Regions from separate parts of the Staphylococcus sp. FW104-15G4D genome, predicted to be linked through region 1. Evidence: riboswitches for the same ligand, from Rfam matches in the RefSeq annotation. Region 1 holds a riboswitch; each other region holds the start of a gene.

What was found. Region 1 has a riboswitch for S-adenosylmethionine ahead of metX (homoserine O-acetyltransferase MetX). Riboswitches for the same ligand answer to the same signal wherever they lie in the genome.
Region 2: linked by a shared signal. The riboswitch ahead of AC3WQX_RS01490 (methionine ABC transporter ATP-binding protein) and the one ahead of metX (homoserine O-acetyltransferase MetX) in region 1 are both predicted to bind S-adenosylmethionine.
Region 3: linked by a shared signal. The riboswitch ahead of AC3WQX_RS07070 (Na+/H+ antiporter NhaC family protein) and the one ahead of metX (homoserine O-acetyltransferase MetX) in region 1 are both predicted to bind S-adenosylmethionine.
Region 4: linked by a shared signal. The riboswitch ahead of metK (methionine adenosyltransferase) and the one ahead of metX (homoserine O-acetyltransferase MetX) in region 1 are both predicted to bind S-adenosylmethionine.

What each region holds. Positions count from the first base shown of each region.
Region 1 covers NZ_JBYTCH010000003.1:134,062-138,282, forward strand. The annotation lists gene serS (serine--tRNA ligase) at 1-542, shown strand, start outside; gene AC3WQX_RS10255 (AzlC family ABC transporter permease) at 878-1,570, shown strand; gene AC3WQX_RS10260 (AzlD domain-containing protein) at 1,567-1,896, shown strand; SAM riboswitch class I at 2,022-2,122, shown strand; gene metX (homoserine O-acetyltransferase MetX) at 2,189-3,157, shown strand; gene AC3WQX_RS10270 (YybS family protein) at 3,311-4,221, shown strand, end outside.
Region 2 covers NZ_JBYTCH010000001.1:295,381-299,601, forward strand. The annotation lists gene AC3WQX_RS01470 (arsenate reductase family protein) at 1-117, shown strand, start outside; gene gcvH (glycine cleavage system protein GcvH) at 289-669, shown strand; gene AC3WQX_RS01480 (toprim domain-containing protein) at 963-1,349, shown strand; gene AC3WQX_RS01485 (thioredoxin family protein) at 1,342-1,638, shown strand; SAM riboswitch class I at 1,696-1,798, shown strand; gene AC3WQX_RS01490 (methionine ABC transporter ATP-binding protein) at 1,888-2,913, shown strand; gene AC3WQX_RS01495 (methionine ABC transporter permease) at 2,906-3,601, shown strand; gene AC3WQX_RS01500 (MetQ/NlpA family ABC transporter substrate-binding protein) at 3,622-4,221, shown strand, end outside.
Region 3 covers NZ_JBYTCH010000002.1:127,585-131,805, forward strand. The annotation lists gene AC3WQX_RS07060 (MurR/RpiR family transcriptional regulator) at 1-694, shown strand, start outside; gene AC3WQX_RS07065 (SRPBCC family protein) at 757-1,269, opposite strand; gene AC3WQX_RS07070 (Na+/H+ antiporter NhaC family protein) at 1,397-2,698, opposite strand; SAM riboswitch class I at 2,894-2,990, opposite strand; gene AC3WQX_RS07075 (hypothetical protein) at 3,062-3,652, opposite strand; gene AC3WQX_RS07080 (SDR family oxidoreductase) at 3,842-4,221, opposite strand, start outside.
Region 4 covers NZ_JBYTCH010000001.1:1,250,052-1,254,272, forward strand. The annotation lists gene AC3WQX_RS06005 (aldo/keto reductase) at 1-356, opposite strand, end outside; gene AC3WQX_RS06010 (nuclease-related domain-containing protein) at 512-1,420, opposite strand; gene metK (methionine adenosyltransferase) at 1,531-2,724, opposite strand; SAM riboswitch class I at 2,833-2,944, opposite strand; gene pckA (phosphoenolpyruvate carboxykinase (ATP)) at 3,100-4,221, shown strand, end outside.

The sequences.
Region 1 (4,221 bases):
TGTTACCTGAAAAATTCACTGGGCAAACGGCATGTTTCCGTAGTGAAGCGGGTTCAGCTGGTAGAGATACAAGAGGATTAATTCGTTTACACCAATTCGATAAAGTTGAAATGGTTCGTATCGAAAAACCTGAAGATTCTTGGGATGCTTTAGAAGATATGACTAAAAATGCTGAATCAATTTTAGAAGAATTAGGATTACCATATCGTCGAGTTATCTTATGTACAGGCGACATTGGCTTCAGCGCTAGTAAAACATATGACCTAGAGGTATGGTTACCAAGCTACAATGATTATAAAGAAATTAGTTCTTGCTCAAACTGTACTGATTTCCAAGCACGTCGTGCTAACATTCGCTTTAAACGTGATAACTCAGCTAAACCAGAATTAGCTCATACATTAAATGGTAGTGGTTTAGCCGTAGGTCGTACATTTGCAGCTATCGTTGAAAATTATCAAAATGAAGACGGTACAATCACAATTCCTGAAGCATTAGTTCCATTCATGGGTGGAAAAACTAAAATTTCTAAACCTACAAAATAATAACTTAGAATAGGCTAAATAATTACTACAATACAACGATGAATGACTCAATTAATTATTTGAACTGTCGATAAGATCTTAACGATTTTGTCGACAGTTTTTTTGTTGAACAGGGTAGGGGAAGAGAAATGATTCAACTTCAAATCTTCAAAAATGAGAGGGATGTCTAAAAGAAGAAACAAAATTCTGAAATTTTATAATCGTTGTAGTTACAACGATTTGACTATGAGGTTTGTCTTACTTCACACAAACCGAAGTCTAAAAATATTGAACAACTTTTCCAAATATAATAGACTTATTTTACTATTTTAGAAAGTGGAATGGAGGCTGATCAAATGACCCATCTTTCATTTAAGCAAGGGGTAAAAGAATGTATTCCTACTTTATTTGGATACGCCGGAGTAGGTTTATCATTTGGTATCGTTGCAGCCTCTCAAAACTTTAGTATCTTAGAAATTATTTTATTATGTCTCATTATTTACGCCGGTGCCGCACAATTTATTGTTTGCGCTTTAGCGATTACAGGTACTCCAATATCTGCTATCGTGTTGACCACACTTATCGTTAACTCACGTATGTTTCTATTAAGTATGACTTTGGCGCCTAATTATAAACAATATGGATTATGGAATAGGGTAGGTCTCGGTACATTATTAACCGATGAAACCTTCGGAGTTGCCATTACGCCATATATTAAAGGTGAAAAGATTAATGATCGTTGGCTTCATGGTCTTAATATCACAGCATATCTTTTTTGGACTATTTCGTGTGTGGCCGGCGCCCTTTTCGGCAAATATATTTCTAATCCTAATGCACTTGGATTAGACTATGCGATTACTGCAATGTTCATTTTCCTAGGTATATCTCAATTTGAGTCAGTGAAGAAATCAAGATTTCGTATATATATAATTTTAATTATCTGTGTAATCACAATGATGCTTCTTTTAAGTTTAGTGATGCCTTCATATGTAGCAATATTAATAGCCGCAACATTCGCTGCAGCCTTAGGGGTGGTGATGGATAAATGACAACAGATTTACACACACTGATACTTATTATTTTATGTGGAATTGTAACGTTACTCGTTCGAATTATTCCCTTTATGATGATATCTAGAGTTCATTTACCTGAAATTGTCGTTAAATGGCTTTCATTTATTCCTATCACATTATTTACCGCACTTGTCATTGATGGCGTCATACAACAACACGATAACACCTTTGGATATACGCTCAATTTGTCATATATTATTGCGATTATACCAACAGTACTCCTTGCCATTTTCACACGTAGCCTTACTATCACAATAATTGGAGGTATTATTACTATCGCTTGTTTACGTTTAATTTTTTAACTCCTGAAAATGACAGCAAAGTATTGAAGTCATAAACCATTTTAGTTAATATTATATTAATTAGAAAATTCCGACTATTTAAGATTGAAATTTAATCAACATCAATATACAAATCAATTCAACAAATCTTATTTCGAGAAGCTGAGGGAATTGGCCCGACGATGCTTCAGCAACCGACTAATGATAGCACGGTGCTACAACCAACGAGAATCTCGAATGATAAGTACTGACCAGCTTCCTACTTTTTTCATTTGAGTAGGAAGCTTTTTTGTAAGAGGAGGTAGCGTTAACGATGACGAATTACAGAGTAGATACGTTAGAATTAGGGACATTTACAACTGAATCAGGAGAAACCATTAATAATTTAAAATTACGCTATGAACACGTTGGATATAAAGGTCAACCATTAGTTGTTGTTTGTCACGCATTAACAGGTAATCACTTAACTTATGGAACAGACGAGAAACATGGATGGTGGCGTGAAATTATAGATGGTGGTTATATTCCACGTCATGATTATCAATTTCTAACTTTCAACGTTATTGGTAGTCCCTTTGGTTCAAGTTCCAAACTTAATGACCCTAATTTTCCACAGCATCTTACATTACGAGATATTGTTAAAGCGATTGAAAAAGGTATCAAAGCACTAGACTTCGATAAGATAAACATCCTAATTGGAGCAAGTCTAGGTGGTATGCAAGCAATGGAATTGCTGTATAATAATCAATTTCAAATCGACAAAGCCATTATTCTCGCAGCAACTGGTAAAACGTCATCATACAGTCGTGCTTTCAACGAGATCGCCCGACAAGCAATTCATCTTGGTGGGAAGGAAGGCTTAAGTATCGCTCGACAACTTGGCTTCTTAACATACCGCTCCTCTAAAAGTTATGACCAACGATTTACACCAGATGAAGTTGTAACGTATCAACAGTATCAAGGAAATAAATTCAAGAAAAACTTTGATTTACAATGTTATTTAACACTGCTCGACGTCTTAGATAGTCACAATATTGATAGAGGACGAGATGATGTTGATGAAGTCTATCAATCATTAGATACAAAAGTTCTAACGATGGGGTTTATAGATGATTTACTTTATCCAGATGATCAAGTAAGAGCAGTCGGAGAGAGATTTAAATATCATCGCCATTTCTTTGTGCCAGATAATGTAGGACATGACGGCTTCCTTCTAAACTTTAACGATTGGGCTCCAAACCTCTACCATTTCTTGAACTTAAAACAATTTAAAAGGAAATAAACACAGCTATATTTAGACATACTAAACTTTGGCTAAGCAAAGTAAGTATGTCTTTAGCATAAGTGCTACTAATTAATGACGAAGTCATTAAAAGTAGCGCTTTATTGTTAATTTTTGGCAAAGAGGTTAAAATAGAAGTTATAGTCAAAAAGTATGGGAGTGGCGTGTGTGTTTTCAAAAATACAACCTAAAGCAACTATTATTGCAACTATTTCATTACTGATAGTCGCTTTAGTAACACATGTATTACCTATTCTCGGCTTAATTTTATGTTTATTTGCAACGATTCCTGGCATCGTGCTATGGAACCGCTCTGTACAATCATTTGGAATTAGCGCTTTAGTAACAGTGATTCTGACAACGTTATTAGGTAATACATTTGTCTTAAGTATGATGGTACTTATCTTAATTTTAAGTTTTATCATCGGTCAATTACTTAAGGAAAGAACTTCAAAAGAAAGAATTCTTTATGTTTCAACGGTTTCATTGAGTTTAATAACATTGATTGGATTCATGTTATTACAAACATTCGAAAAAATTCCAAAAGCAGCCGTATTAATTAAGCCATTTAAAGATGCGATGTATGATGCCATCTTAACAAGTGGATTAAATTCTAACTATAGACAGATTCTTGAGGAAGGTTTCCGACAATCAACGGTCCAACTCCCTAGTTATCTTATTATAGTCATTTTCCTTTTAATCTTAATTAATCTGATTATTACATTTCCTATCTTACGTAAGTTTAAGGTCGCAACTCCGATCTTTAAGCCATTATTCGCATGGCAAATGAATCGTGTACTATTATGGATTTATCTTATAGTTCTTATTTGTGTAATGTTTGCGAACCAACCAAGTATATTCCAAAGTATCGTCTTGAACTTTGAGGTTGTGTTATCATTAGTGATGTATATCCAAGGTTTAAGCGTTATACATTTCTTCGGTAAAGCTAAGAGATGGCCGAATGCTGTAACGATTTTATTAATGGTGGTGGGGACACTACTTACACCGATGACACATATCGTTGGTTTACTTGGAGTTATTGATTTATGTATTAATTTAAAACG
Region 2 (4,221 bases), on a different contig from region 1:
GAAAAATTAGATTTATTAGCATCTGATGGAATGTTGGTAAAACGTCCATTAGCTATCTCTGGAGAAAAAATCACTTTAGGATTTAAAGAAGATCAGTATAAAGATACTTGGTTATAGTATTTAAATATTTATTTTAAAAGTGAACATTAAAAACTGAAATGATGCGAATATGATATTTTACATAAATAAACACGAATTTTATCATATTAAATCTTTTAGATATTAGTTGATTGAACAATATCAGTGTGGCATCATTAAAATGTAATTAATAATTAGGAGGGGATTCTCGTGGCAGTACCGAGCGAATTTAAATATTCTAAAGAACATGAATGGGTTAAAGTAGAAGATAATGTAGCTACTATTGGTATCACAGAATATGCTCAAAATGAATTAGGTGATATCGTATTTGTTGAATTACCTGAAACAGATGAAGATTTAAATGAAGGCGATACTTTTGGTAGTGTTGAATCAGTTAAAACTGTATCAGAATTATATGCGCCTATCTCAGGTAAAATCGTCGAAGTTAACGACGAATTAGAAGATAGTCCTGAATTTGTTAACGAATCACCATATGAAAAAGCATGGATGGTAAAAGTAGAGATTAGTGATCAAAGTCAATTAGATCAATTATTATCAGCAGAGCAATATTCTGAGATGATTGGTGAATAGTATGTTTAAACTCCTCGATTAATATAATCAAGGAGTTTTTTTAGATTACCTTAGAAACACTTAGCATTAAAAATGCTAAGTGGAAAAGAGGAACGTCTGAACTGACGCTCATGCATAAGAAACACTAACCACTAAAGTGATAAGTGAAGAAAAGGAACGCCTGAGCTAAAGCTCATGCATAAGAAACACTAAGCATTAAAAATGCTAAGTGTTTCTAAAAATGTTTAGTTTTTGAGGATTCTGTGAATGATGTAAGTGACAGTTAACTATCGACTCTTAGAAGGTGGATTGACATGACTATTGTGAATAAAGTTATCATTGTTGAAGGTAAGTCGGATAAGAAACGAGTGCAACAAGTTATTGCAGAACCAGTAAGTATTATTTGTACCCATGGGACCATGAGTATAGATAAAATCGATGATATGATAGAATCACTTTATGGCAAACAAGTTTATGTTCTTGCAGATTCTGATGATGAAGGAGAAAAAATTAGAAAATGGTTTAAGCGATATTTAAGCGAAAGTGAACATATATATGTTGATAAAACATATTGTGAAGTAGCTAAATGTCCTAAAAACTATTTAGCTAATGTTTTAAATAGATACGGATTCGCAGTGCGAAAAGAGAAGAATCTAATGCCTAATTTAAACACTGAAAGGTTAGTTTTAGTTAATGAGTAGTACAATCGATCTCGAAGATATAACAGAAAACTATAATGAAGATAAACATCTTATTTTTGGATATACACCTATGTGTGGGACATGTAAAGTCTCAGAAAGAATGTTAGATATTGCTAATGATATATTACAGCTGCCTATTAAGAAGGTAGATTTAAATTTTCATCCGGATTTTAGTAAAGAAAAAGAAATAATGTCAGTTCCTGTTCTATTGGTAATGAATAAGGACAAAGAAGAAAATAGAATCTATGCATTTCAATCAGTTCCTTATTTGTTAGAAAATTTAAAATAATTATTGACGAAACTCTAGTACGATGGTAGGATTAATACAAATTAAATGATGCGACAACTCTTATCGAGAGAGGTGGAGGGATGTGCCCTATGAAGCCCGGCAACCGTCTGATATAGAAATGGTGCCAATTCACATAAAGTTCAACTTTAGAAGATGAGAGAAAGAAGATTTTTAGAATGCTTTCTCAACTCTCTATAAGTTGAGAAAGCATTTTTTAATTTATATATGCAATTTAAGGAGGCTATTAACGTGATTGAGTTAAATCAAATAGTTAAACGATATCATACTAAGAACAAAGATGTTCTTGCAGTTGATCACGTTGATTTAAATATTGAATCAGGCTCAATTTTTGGCGTTATTGGTTTCTCTGGTGCTGGTAAAAGTACACTAATTAGAATGTTCAACAACTTGGAATCTCCAACTTCAGGAGATGTAATAATTGACGGGGACAATATTAGTAAATTATCTAAATCAGAGCTACGAAAAAAACGACAAAAAGTAAGTATGATTTTCCAACATTTCAACTTATTATGGTCAAGAACCGTTTTAAAAAATATCACATTTCCACTTGAAATCGCAGGAGTCCCAAGTGGTAAAGCGAAGCAAAAAGCACTCGAATTAGTAGAATTGGTAGGTTTGAAAGGACGAGAAAGTGCTTATCCATCAGAGTTATCTGGGGGACAAAAACAAAGAGTAGGTATTGCTAGAGCATTAGCAAATGATCCTGATGTTTTACTTTGTGATGAAGCTACAAGTGCTTTAGACCCTCAAACAACTGACGAAATTTTGGACCTATTACTTAAAGTAAGAGAACAGCAAAATCTTACTATCGTTTTAATTACTCATGAAATGCACGTAATTAGACGTATATGTGATGAAGTTGCTGTAATGGAAAGCGGTAAAGTAATAGAGCAAGGTAAAGTAAGTGAAGTGTTTGAGAGTCCTCAACACGCGGTTACAAAACGCTTTGTTAAAGACGATTTAAATGATGATTTTGAAGATTCTTTAGATGAATTAGAACCATTAGCGAGTGATTCTTACATAGTGAGATTGAACTTTACTGGTGATAATGCAACTGAACCTATTGTTTCGTATATCACGAAAACACATAATATTGACGTTAATATTCTGGAAGCTGACATCAAGAATACTAGAAATGGTTCTATAGGATTCTTAGTGATTCATATTCCACACATTAATAATGATAGCTTTGAACATTTTAAAAATGATCTTCATGAGCAACATGTGAATGTGGAGGTGTTGAGACATGGGTAAGTCTTATGGCGAAATTTTTCATGAAATGTTTACAATGCCTAATGTTCAATGGCCAGATGTATGGCAAGCTATTTTAGAAACGCTGTATATGACAATTGTTTCTACTATTTTCGCCTTTATATTTGGTTTGATTTTAGGTGTGTTACTTTTCCTATCTGCGAAGAGTCATTCACCAGCAGCTCGAATTTTCTATACAATTGTCTCATTTATAGTGAACTTATTTAGAGCCATTCCGTTCATTATTTTAATTTTATTACTCATACCATTTACGAGTGTCATCTTAGGTACTATTAGTGGACCGACAGGAGCATTACCTGCACTTATAATTGGTGCAGCTCCATTCTATGCTCGTTTAGTAGAAATTGCATTTAAAGAAATTGATAAAGGTGTAATTGAAGCGGCTTGGTCAATGGGAGCTAACACATGGACTGTTGTACGCAAAGTACTACTTCCTGAAGCGATGCCAGCTTTAGTCTCAGGTATTACTGTAACCGCTATTGCTTTAGTTGGTTCAACTGCCATAGCAGGTGTAATCGGGGCAGGTGGTTTAGGTAACTTAGCATACTTAACAGGATTTACTAGGAATCAAAATGATGTCATATTAGTTTCTACTGTATTCATTTTAATTATTGTATTTATAATTCAATTCCTTGGGGATTGGCTTACAAATAAAATTGATAAACGCTAAAGAAAAGGGGAAAACGTTCAATGAAAAAAATTTTAGGTATTATTTTAGTTTTGGCATTAACAGTTGCTTTAGCTGCTTGTGGTGGCGGTGGTGACAAAGAGAAAACAATCACAGTAGGTGCTTCACCAGCCCCTCACGCTGAAATTTTAGAAAAAGCTAAACCATTACTTGAGAAAAAAGGTTATGACTTAAAGATTAAAACAATTAACGATTACACTACACCTAATAAATTATTAGATAAAGGTGAAATCGACGCAAACTTCTTCCAACATACACCATACTTGAAAACTGAAAGTAAAGAAAAAGGATACAAAATTGAATCTGCTGGAGATGTAGAATTAGAACCTATGGCAGTTTACTCTAAAAAATATAAAAGTTTGAAAGATTTACCTAAAGGTGCAACGGTCTACGTTTCAAATAATCCTGCTGAACAAGGACGTTTCTTAAAATTCTTTGTGGATGAAGGCTTAATTAAACTTAAAAAAGGCGTTAAGATTGAAGACGCTAAATTTAGTGATATCGAAGAGAATAAAAAAGATATCAAATTTAATAACAAACAATCAGCCGAATACTTACCAAAAATTTACCAAAATCAAAAAGCTGATGCAGTCATCATCAAT
Region 3 (4,221 bases), on a different contig from region 1:
TTATGTTAATACACATATAGAAGAATGTAAAAATATGAAAATTCAAGATTTAGCTGTACATACGCATGCATCAAATGCCACTATCCACCGTTTTACACGTAAACTAGGATTTGATGGCTACAGTGATTTTAAATCATTTTTGAAATTTGAAAATGAAAAAAAGAATCAGCTTCCTTCTGATTCAATGGAACAATTTAAACAAGAAATAGCAAATACCTTTAGTTATTTAGATCGCATTGATTATCAATTATTAACGAATAAAATGCATGAAGCCACTACGATTTATCTTTACGGAACAGGACGCGCTCAAATGAATGTGGCTGAAGAAGCACAACGTATTTTACTTACAATGCATAAAAACATTATAATCCTACATGATGTTCATGAATTAAAAATGGTGTTAAATAAAACTGTTCCAGAGGATTTATTCTTTATTATTTCATTATCTGGCGAGACATATCAATTGACCGAAGTTACACAGCTTCTTCAATTAAGACAGAAATATTTTATCTCAGTAACAACGATGAAAGATAACTCACTCGCTCAACAAGCAAACTATAATATATATGTTTCAAGTAATACATTTTATTTAAATGACGGTACCGATTATTCAAGCTTTATTAGTTACCATATCTTTTTTGAAACACTTTTAAGAAAATATAATGAACGTAAAGAAAAAAATGAATTATTATAAATAAAATCGCAAGCATTATTTGTAACACCTAGGGGCTACTCATTTAATGCTTGCGATTGTTTTTAATTATGCTGTTGTTCTTCTAGTTCTTCTAATATATGTTGCATTTGATCAATCATTAATTCAAAACCATGCGCAGTTGAATCATGATATTCTTTCTTCTTCTGTTTGTACTCCAACGCAGTTAAACGTCTTTCCTTTTCAACTAATGAGCGGTAGTAAAACAACATTTGAGTACCACCATTTTCACGTTCAAAGAATTCTACTTCTATGACATCCTCTTCGGCGCTTAAACCAGGCATACCTATTGTCATTTTAATGTATTCATCCATTACAAGCTCTTCGTATTTACCTTCGATAACATTTTGCTTCCCATTTCTACTATCTACTATACGATATGTACCGCCTTCTTGGACATCCGCTTCAAAAGTCTTATTTGTACGTGGTGTTGTCATGAACCATTGTTTAAGAATCTCCACTTTTGTCCATGCTTCATAAACAACTTCTGGAGTAAATTTTAGTAAACGTTCGATGTCGATTTCTACGTGTTCATTCTCTACATTATATTTTGCCACTCTCTTTCACCTACTTTCACTCTTATTTCTATTTTAACGTATTTAAGCTATGTCACAAACTCTGAAAGCTCTGAAAAAGTTAAAAGGAAGCTAAAATCTAAATGAGTAGCTTCCTTTTAATTTATATTTATTTTTGAGGTTTATCTTTTAAACGAGGGACTCTCAAAATAATAGCCACTAAACCACAGATTCCTAATAAAATTGGATAGATACTATAAGGAACAAGTAAGAATGGAGAAATACCAGCAACACCAGCTGCTGAAATAACTTGAGGACTATATGGGAGTAACCCTTGGAAACATCCTCCGAATATATCTAATATACTAGCTGACTTGCGCGGATCGACATCATACTCATCAGCAATATTCTTGGCTAAAGGTCCTGCCATAATAATAGAAATTGTATTATTAGCAGTAGATATATCCGCGGCACTTACTAAACTGGCAATACCTAATTCTGCACCACGTTTAGATTTAACTCTAGCACGTACAAACTGTAGTAACCAATCTATGCCACCATTATGTTGAATGATACCTACAAGGCCACCAATCAGTAATGCTATCATTGCAATATCTTCCATTCCAATTATACCTTTAGATACGGCACTGAGAAGTCCTTTCCAACCAAAGGAACCATCAATTAATCCTATTAAACCTGCTAAGGCTGTACCACCAATGAGTACAATGATGACGTTTACACCTACAAGTGCGAGTATCAGTACTAATAAATATGGAATAACTTTAATTAAGTTATAATCATAACTTTTGGCATGATCGATTGAAATACCATTCGTTAAGAAAAATAAAATTATAATCGTTAAAATAGCACCTGGTAAAACGATTTTAAAATTAACTCTAAACTTGTCATTCATCTTAGTCTTTTGAGTTCTTACTGCAGCAATGGTAGTGTCCGAAATCATTGACAGATTATCACCAAACATTGCACCACCGACTACCGTAGCCATAGCTAAAGCTGCGGGCACATGTGTTGCTTGTGCGAATCCAAATCCTACTGGGGCTATCGCTGCAACAGTCCCAACTGATGTCCCCATCGAAATAGACACGAACATACAAATAACAAATAGGCCTACAATGATTAAATTTTGAGGAATCAATGATAAACCTAAATTAACAGTAGATGTAACACCACCCATTTTTTCAGCAGTAGTTGAAAACGCACCTGCCAAGATAAAAATTAACATCATCAAGATAATGTTCGAATGTCCAGCACCTTTAGTAAATACTTCTACCTTCTTGGCAAAAGATTCTTTTCTATTCATAAGTAAGGCAACGATTACTGTTATTGTAATTGCAACATTTAAAGGCATAGTTGTAAAATCTCCTGAAATAATTCCTACACCTAAAAAGAGTAATACAAATAGGAGTAATGGGAGCAGGGCCCACGCGTTACCTTTCTTTACTTTCTCCATAAATTTGACCTACTTTCCATAAAAATAGGAGCGAAACAGAAATTTCATTCTCAATGAATCATTTCTTCATTCCGCTCCGGTAAGTGACTTTATTTGAAAACTAACCCAAGTGTGTATCAATAGAGTCAACTCATACCAACAAGTGATTAAAAGATATGTTATTTCACCATTTATACTCTGTTGGCATAGCATTTCAGCTTATCTTCTAACCTTAGCGGTTACTGGAATTGGCACATGATAAAATGTTGCCGAAGCTTCCTAGGGCCAGTCCCTCCACTTCTCTCGATAAGTTATTCGAATTGTGTCTAACGTTACAAGATAATTATAGACACGTCAATACATAAAGTTTATTGTATTTTAAAATTATTCTTCAATCTGTGTAGTGAAAAATTTCTCATAAATCGTGATTGCTAAAGCAACAATAATCAATAACACAATAGCTACACCAAAAACAATCCACCATTTCAAATAAAGACTTATAAATATGAGTAAAATGCTTATAATTGTTGAACATAAAGATACCCTTTTGAAAATTTTTTCAGTTCTAACCGATACAATTTTATATTCACTCATTTCGTCGCCATGAAGAAATTTACCATTTTTTGCTTCACTAATTTTAAGCTTCACTTCAAGGACGTAAGCAATACTTCCAGAACAAATAATGATTAGTAGCATCGTAACATTTGAAAAAGGTTGTGTAATAACCCAACTGAACATTCCAAAATAAGCAAGTGCAGAAACAATTGCTAAAATATAATCAATCACAGGATTAAACCAAGTTATACCTTTTTTTACATTCTCGTTAACTAAATAAACATTAACTGCAGAAATATATGTACAAATAATCACAGCTATAGCTAATATTACTATTAGATTATGATGGCACAATATTAGTGACGGTAAAGCTAAAGCAATTAAGATATTAGGTAACCATCTGATTAAAAAATTCTTCATTTTATAATCACCTTTATTCTATATTTCACCAATCACATACATCTTACATGAAAGCTTCAACTATTATCAAATCACCATTTAATATGGTGAAAACTTTCTACTCTCACACTAAAAAATGGGAACTCAGTCGAGTCCCCATCACCTTAAAATAATCAATATATAATTTACATATTAAAAGTAAATCAATTGTTAGTCGATTTGCGTACCACCTGTTACACCAAAGACTTGGCCAGTAGTATAACTTGAATCTTCTGAAGCAAGTAAAACGTAAGTACCTGATAATTCAACTGGTTGACCGGCACGACCCAGTGGCGTTTGTTGTCCAAATGTAGGAATTGCACTTTGAGGTTGACCTCCAGTAATTTGAAGCGGTGACCAGAATGGCCCAGGAGCAACACAATTCACTCGAATACCTTTCGCACCAAGTTCTTCAGAGAAACTTTTCGTTAATGAAATAATTGCTGCTTTAGAAGCTGCGTAATCATGTAAAATTGGACTCGGATTATATCCTTGAACGGAAGACGTCGTCGTAATTGATGAGCCAGGTTTTAAATATTCTAACGCTTTTT
Region 4 (4,221 bases), on a different contig from region 1:
ACTGCTTCATTTGTTCCAGGCCAATGCATTAAATATAAATCCAAGTAATCTAAACCTAATTTATGAATGGTTGTTTCATAAGCTTGTGCAACATTATTACGACCATAATCTTCTAACCATAATTTAGAAGTTATAAATAAATCGTCACGTTGTAAACCTGTAGAAGCTAGTCCTTCTTTTATCCCTTGACCAACCATTTCTTCATTACCATATATTTTGGCTGTATCTATACTTCTATAACCATTTTCAATAGCATGTTTAACAGCATCTTTACATTGATCACTATTCTCAACTCTATATGTCCCCAAACCTACTTTAGGCATCTCTCTACCATTATAAAATTGAACTGTTTCCATCATATTCACTCCTCATCTATGCTTTAGTGTCTATCATATTACGATTCAATCTAACTGTAAAAATATTAATATGATTTTCTCTCTTCAGATTTCTATACCCTGTTCAAATAAAAAAATACAAACGTAAGAAAATCATTTTCTTACGTTTGTATTAATTAATTAAAAGACTCTATTTTATCCATAATAGTTTGTAACTCGTCCACGTTATATTGAATACGTCCATGGAATACAAATTTATTAAAGAATTCATCGAGTTGTTCAGGCCCAACTAGAACCTTAACATTAGAAGCCTGATTATAATTAGAAATTGTAACATCTCCATCATTTTTAGGATTAAAATACAAAATTGAAGTTGGTGTATATTTAGTGTTTAATTCACTTTGTAAATCACCTGCAAGATTTTGAATATGTTTAATCTTCTCAGAATAATTAACAAATGATAAAGATTGTTGATCTTCATTTTGATCTAATACTAATGTTTGAGGTGTAGATTCATCTAAATCAAGTGTTTGGAATACTTGAGACATTGTTGGTAACTCTTTGAACTGAGCACCACTAATACCATTATACACATGACCTTTTAAAAGTTGAGAATCAATGATATATAAACCAGTTCTAGTTAAAACAAGATGACTGATGCGTTCGATATTATTAAATTCATTACTTGGTAGGAAGATATTTGCCATAATGTGCATATCTTCAGGACGAATTCTCTTCTCATTAACAAGACGTTCACGAATACCAATCAATCTCATATCTGTTACATATTCACTATGATTTTTAGAAAATAGTTTTAATGCATCAATTTCTCTATCTTTACTGCTTACTGTCGCATCAAAATCTTCTTTTTGTTTTGTGACAGCCTTTTTATTTTCAACTCTTTCTTTTTCTAAGGCTTCTTCATGAGATTCTTTCATATGTTGCTCTTTTTCTTTATATTGGGCTTCTGTTTGGTTTTTAATTTTCTTTTTACTGTGATTCGCTACTAAAAAGAGAATAAAGAAAAGAATTGCCACAATAATTGCAACGATTAAGCCTATAACTATCGGTGAAGATAAACTCATCACAACAACGCTCCTTTAACCATTTCAATAACTCTCATTATAATAGAAAAAAATCAATTTTTCGACATTTAATTAATATTTATTTCTCTTAATTTTGAAAGCTATGGTTATCATTCGACCGCATCTTTAAGTAAATTAACTTTGTCTAATTTTTCCCAAGGAAGTAAAACATCAGTACGGCCAAAATGACCGTATGCAGCAGTTTGTTTGTAAATAGGATGTTTTAAATCTAACATTTTAATGATTCCAGCTGGTCTTAAGTCAAAATTATTTCTAACCGCTTCAACTAGTTTAGCTTCTGAAACTTTACCAGTACCAAAAGTATCAATTGAAATAGATACTGGCTCAGCCACACCAATGGCATAGGCTAATTGCACTTCACATTGATCAGCTAACTCCGCGGCTACTATATTTTTAGCAACATAACGTGCAGCATAAGCAGCTGAGCGATCAACTTTAGTTGGGTCTTTACCACTGAAGCAACCGCCACCATGACGTGCATAACCGCCGTAAGTATCAACAATGATTTTACGCCCAGTTAATCCTGCATCCCCTTGTGGTCCTCCGATAACAAAACGACCTGTAGGGTTAATAAAGAATTTAGTATCAGCATCTAATAAATCATCTGATACTGTAGGGTAAATGACATGTTTTTTAATATCTGCTTCAATTTGTTCCAATTCAACATCTTCAGCATGTTGAGTAGATACAACAATTGTATCTATACGTTTAGGTTGATCGTTCTCATCATATTCAACTGTTACTTGTACTTTTCCATCAGGACGTAAATAATCTAAAATTTCATCTTTACGCACATCAGATAAACGTTTAGCAAGTTGATGTGATAAGAAAATTGGTAATGGCATATACGTATCTGTTTCATTAGTGGCATACCCAAACATTAACCCTTGATCTCCTGCACCAGTCGCTTCTATTTCTTCTTCTGAAATTTCATTACGGTATTCTAGCGCTTTATCAACACCTTGTGCGATGTCTGGAGATTGTTCATCAATAGCGGTTAAAACTGCCATAGTTTGGAAATCATAACCATATTTCGCTCTTGTATAACCAATATTTTTAATTGTCTCACGCACTACTTTAGGTATATCAACATACGTTGATGTTGAAATTTCACCAGAAATAAGCGCCATACCAGTCGTTACTGTTGTCTCACATGCGACACGCGCATTTGGGTCGTCTTTTAAAATTTCGTCTAGAATTGCATCAGATACCTGATCTGCAATTTTATCGGGATGACCTTCAGTTACTGATTCTGAAGTAAATAATCGTTTATTATAAGTCATGTTTTGCTCCTTTAATATAAATTACGAAAATTCTCTTTTATTTGAGAGCTAAATAAAAGAGCCTTCATCACTATCAAGATAGAGAGAAGGCCCTTAAACGTCCATTCGCTCTTATCGTTCAGACGATATATGTCTGCAAACGGTTTGGCACCTTTCTTTATCATAAAAGAGGTTGCTGGGTTTCATTGGGTCCATGTCCCTCCACCACTCAGGATAAGAGAATCCGTTAAGAATAATAGTACCGAATTCAAGGTTCAATGTCAATTTATGATTTTCGTTAAATGCTTATGTTAACGGTGGATTAATAAAATTAATGTGTTATACTATTTAAATGTAAAGGCTTACATAACTACTATTGCTTTGGAGGGATTGAGTATGTCAGTAGACACATACACAGAAACAATAAAAATAAAAAATTTACTAGAGAAACCATCAACACAATTTCAACTCTCAACAACTCAGCTATACAATAAAATTTTAGATAATAATGAAGGGAAATTAACTGAATTAGGTGCAGTGAATGCAAGTACTGGGAAATATACGGGGCGCTCACCTAAAGATAAATTTATCGTAACTGAACCTTCTTATAGAGATAATGTCGATTGGGGAGACATTAACCAACCTATTGATGAGGAAACTTTTTTAAAACTTTATAATAAAGTTCTAGATTATTTAGGTAAAAAAGATGAATTATACGTATTTAATGGTTATGCAGGAAGCGACAAAGATTCACGTTTAAAATTAACTGTGATTAATGAATTGGCTTGGCATAATTTATTCGCGCACAATATGTTTATTCGTCCAGAATCTAAAGATGAAGCTAAAAATATCAAACCTAATTTCACAATTGTATCAGCACCTCACTTTAAAGCTGATCCAGAAGTAGATGGCACTAAATCAGAAACATTTGTCATCATTTCTTTCAAGCACAAAGTCATTTTAATTGGTGGCACTGAATATGCTGGAGAAATGAAAAAAGGTATTTTCTCAGTAATGAATTATCTTTTACCAATGCAAGATATCATGAGCATGCATTGTTCAGCTAATGTAGGTGAAAAAGGTGATGTCGCTTTATTCTTTGGACTATCAGGCACTGGTAAAACAACCCTTTCAGCTGATCCAGAACGAAAACTTATTGGGGATGATGAACATGGCTGGAACAAAAATGGTGTATTTAACATTGAAGGTGGATGCTATGCCAAAGCAATCAACCTCTCTAAAGAAAAAGAACCTCAAATTTATGATGCAATTAAATACGGCACTATACTAGAGAACACAGTCGTAAAAGAGGATGGTACAGTAGACTTCGATGACAATAAATTCACTGAAAACACTCGTGCTGCTTACCCTATCGAACATATTGATAATATCGTGTTGCCTTCAAAAGCAGCTCATCCTAATACAATTATTTTCTTAACTGCTGATGCCTTTGGTGTGATCCCTCCTATTTCCAAACTAACCAAAGATCAAGCAATGTATCATTTCTTAAGTGGATTC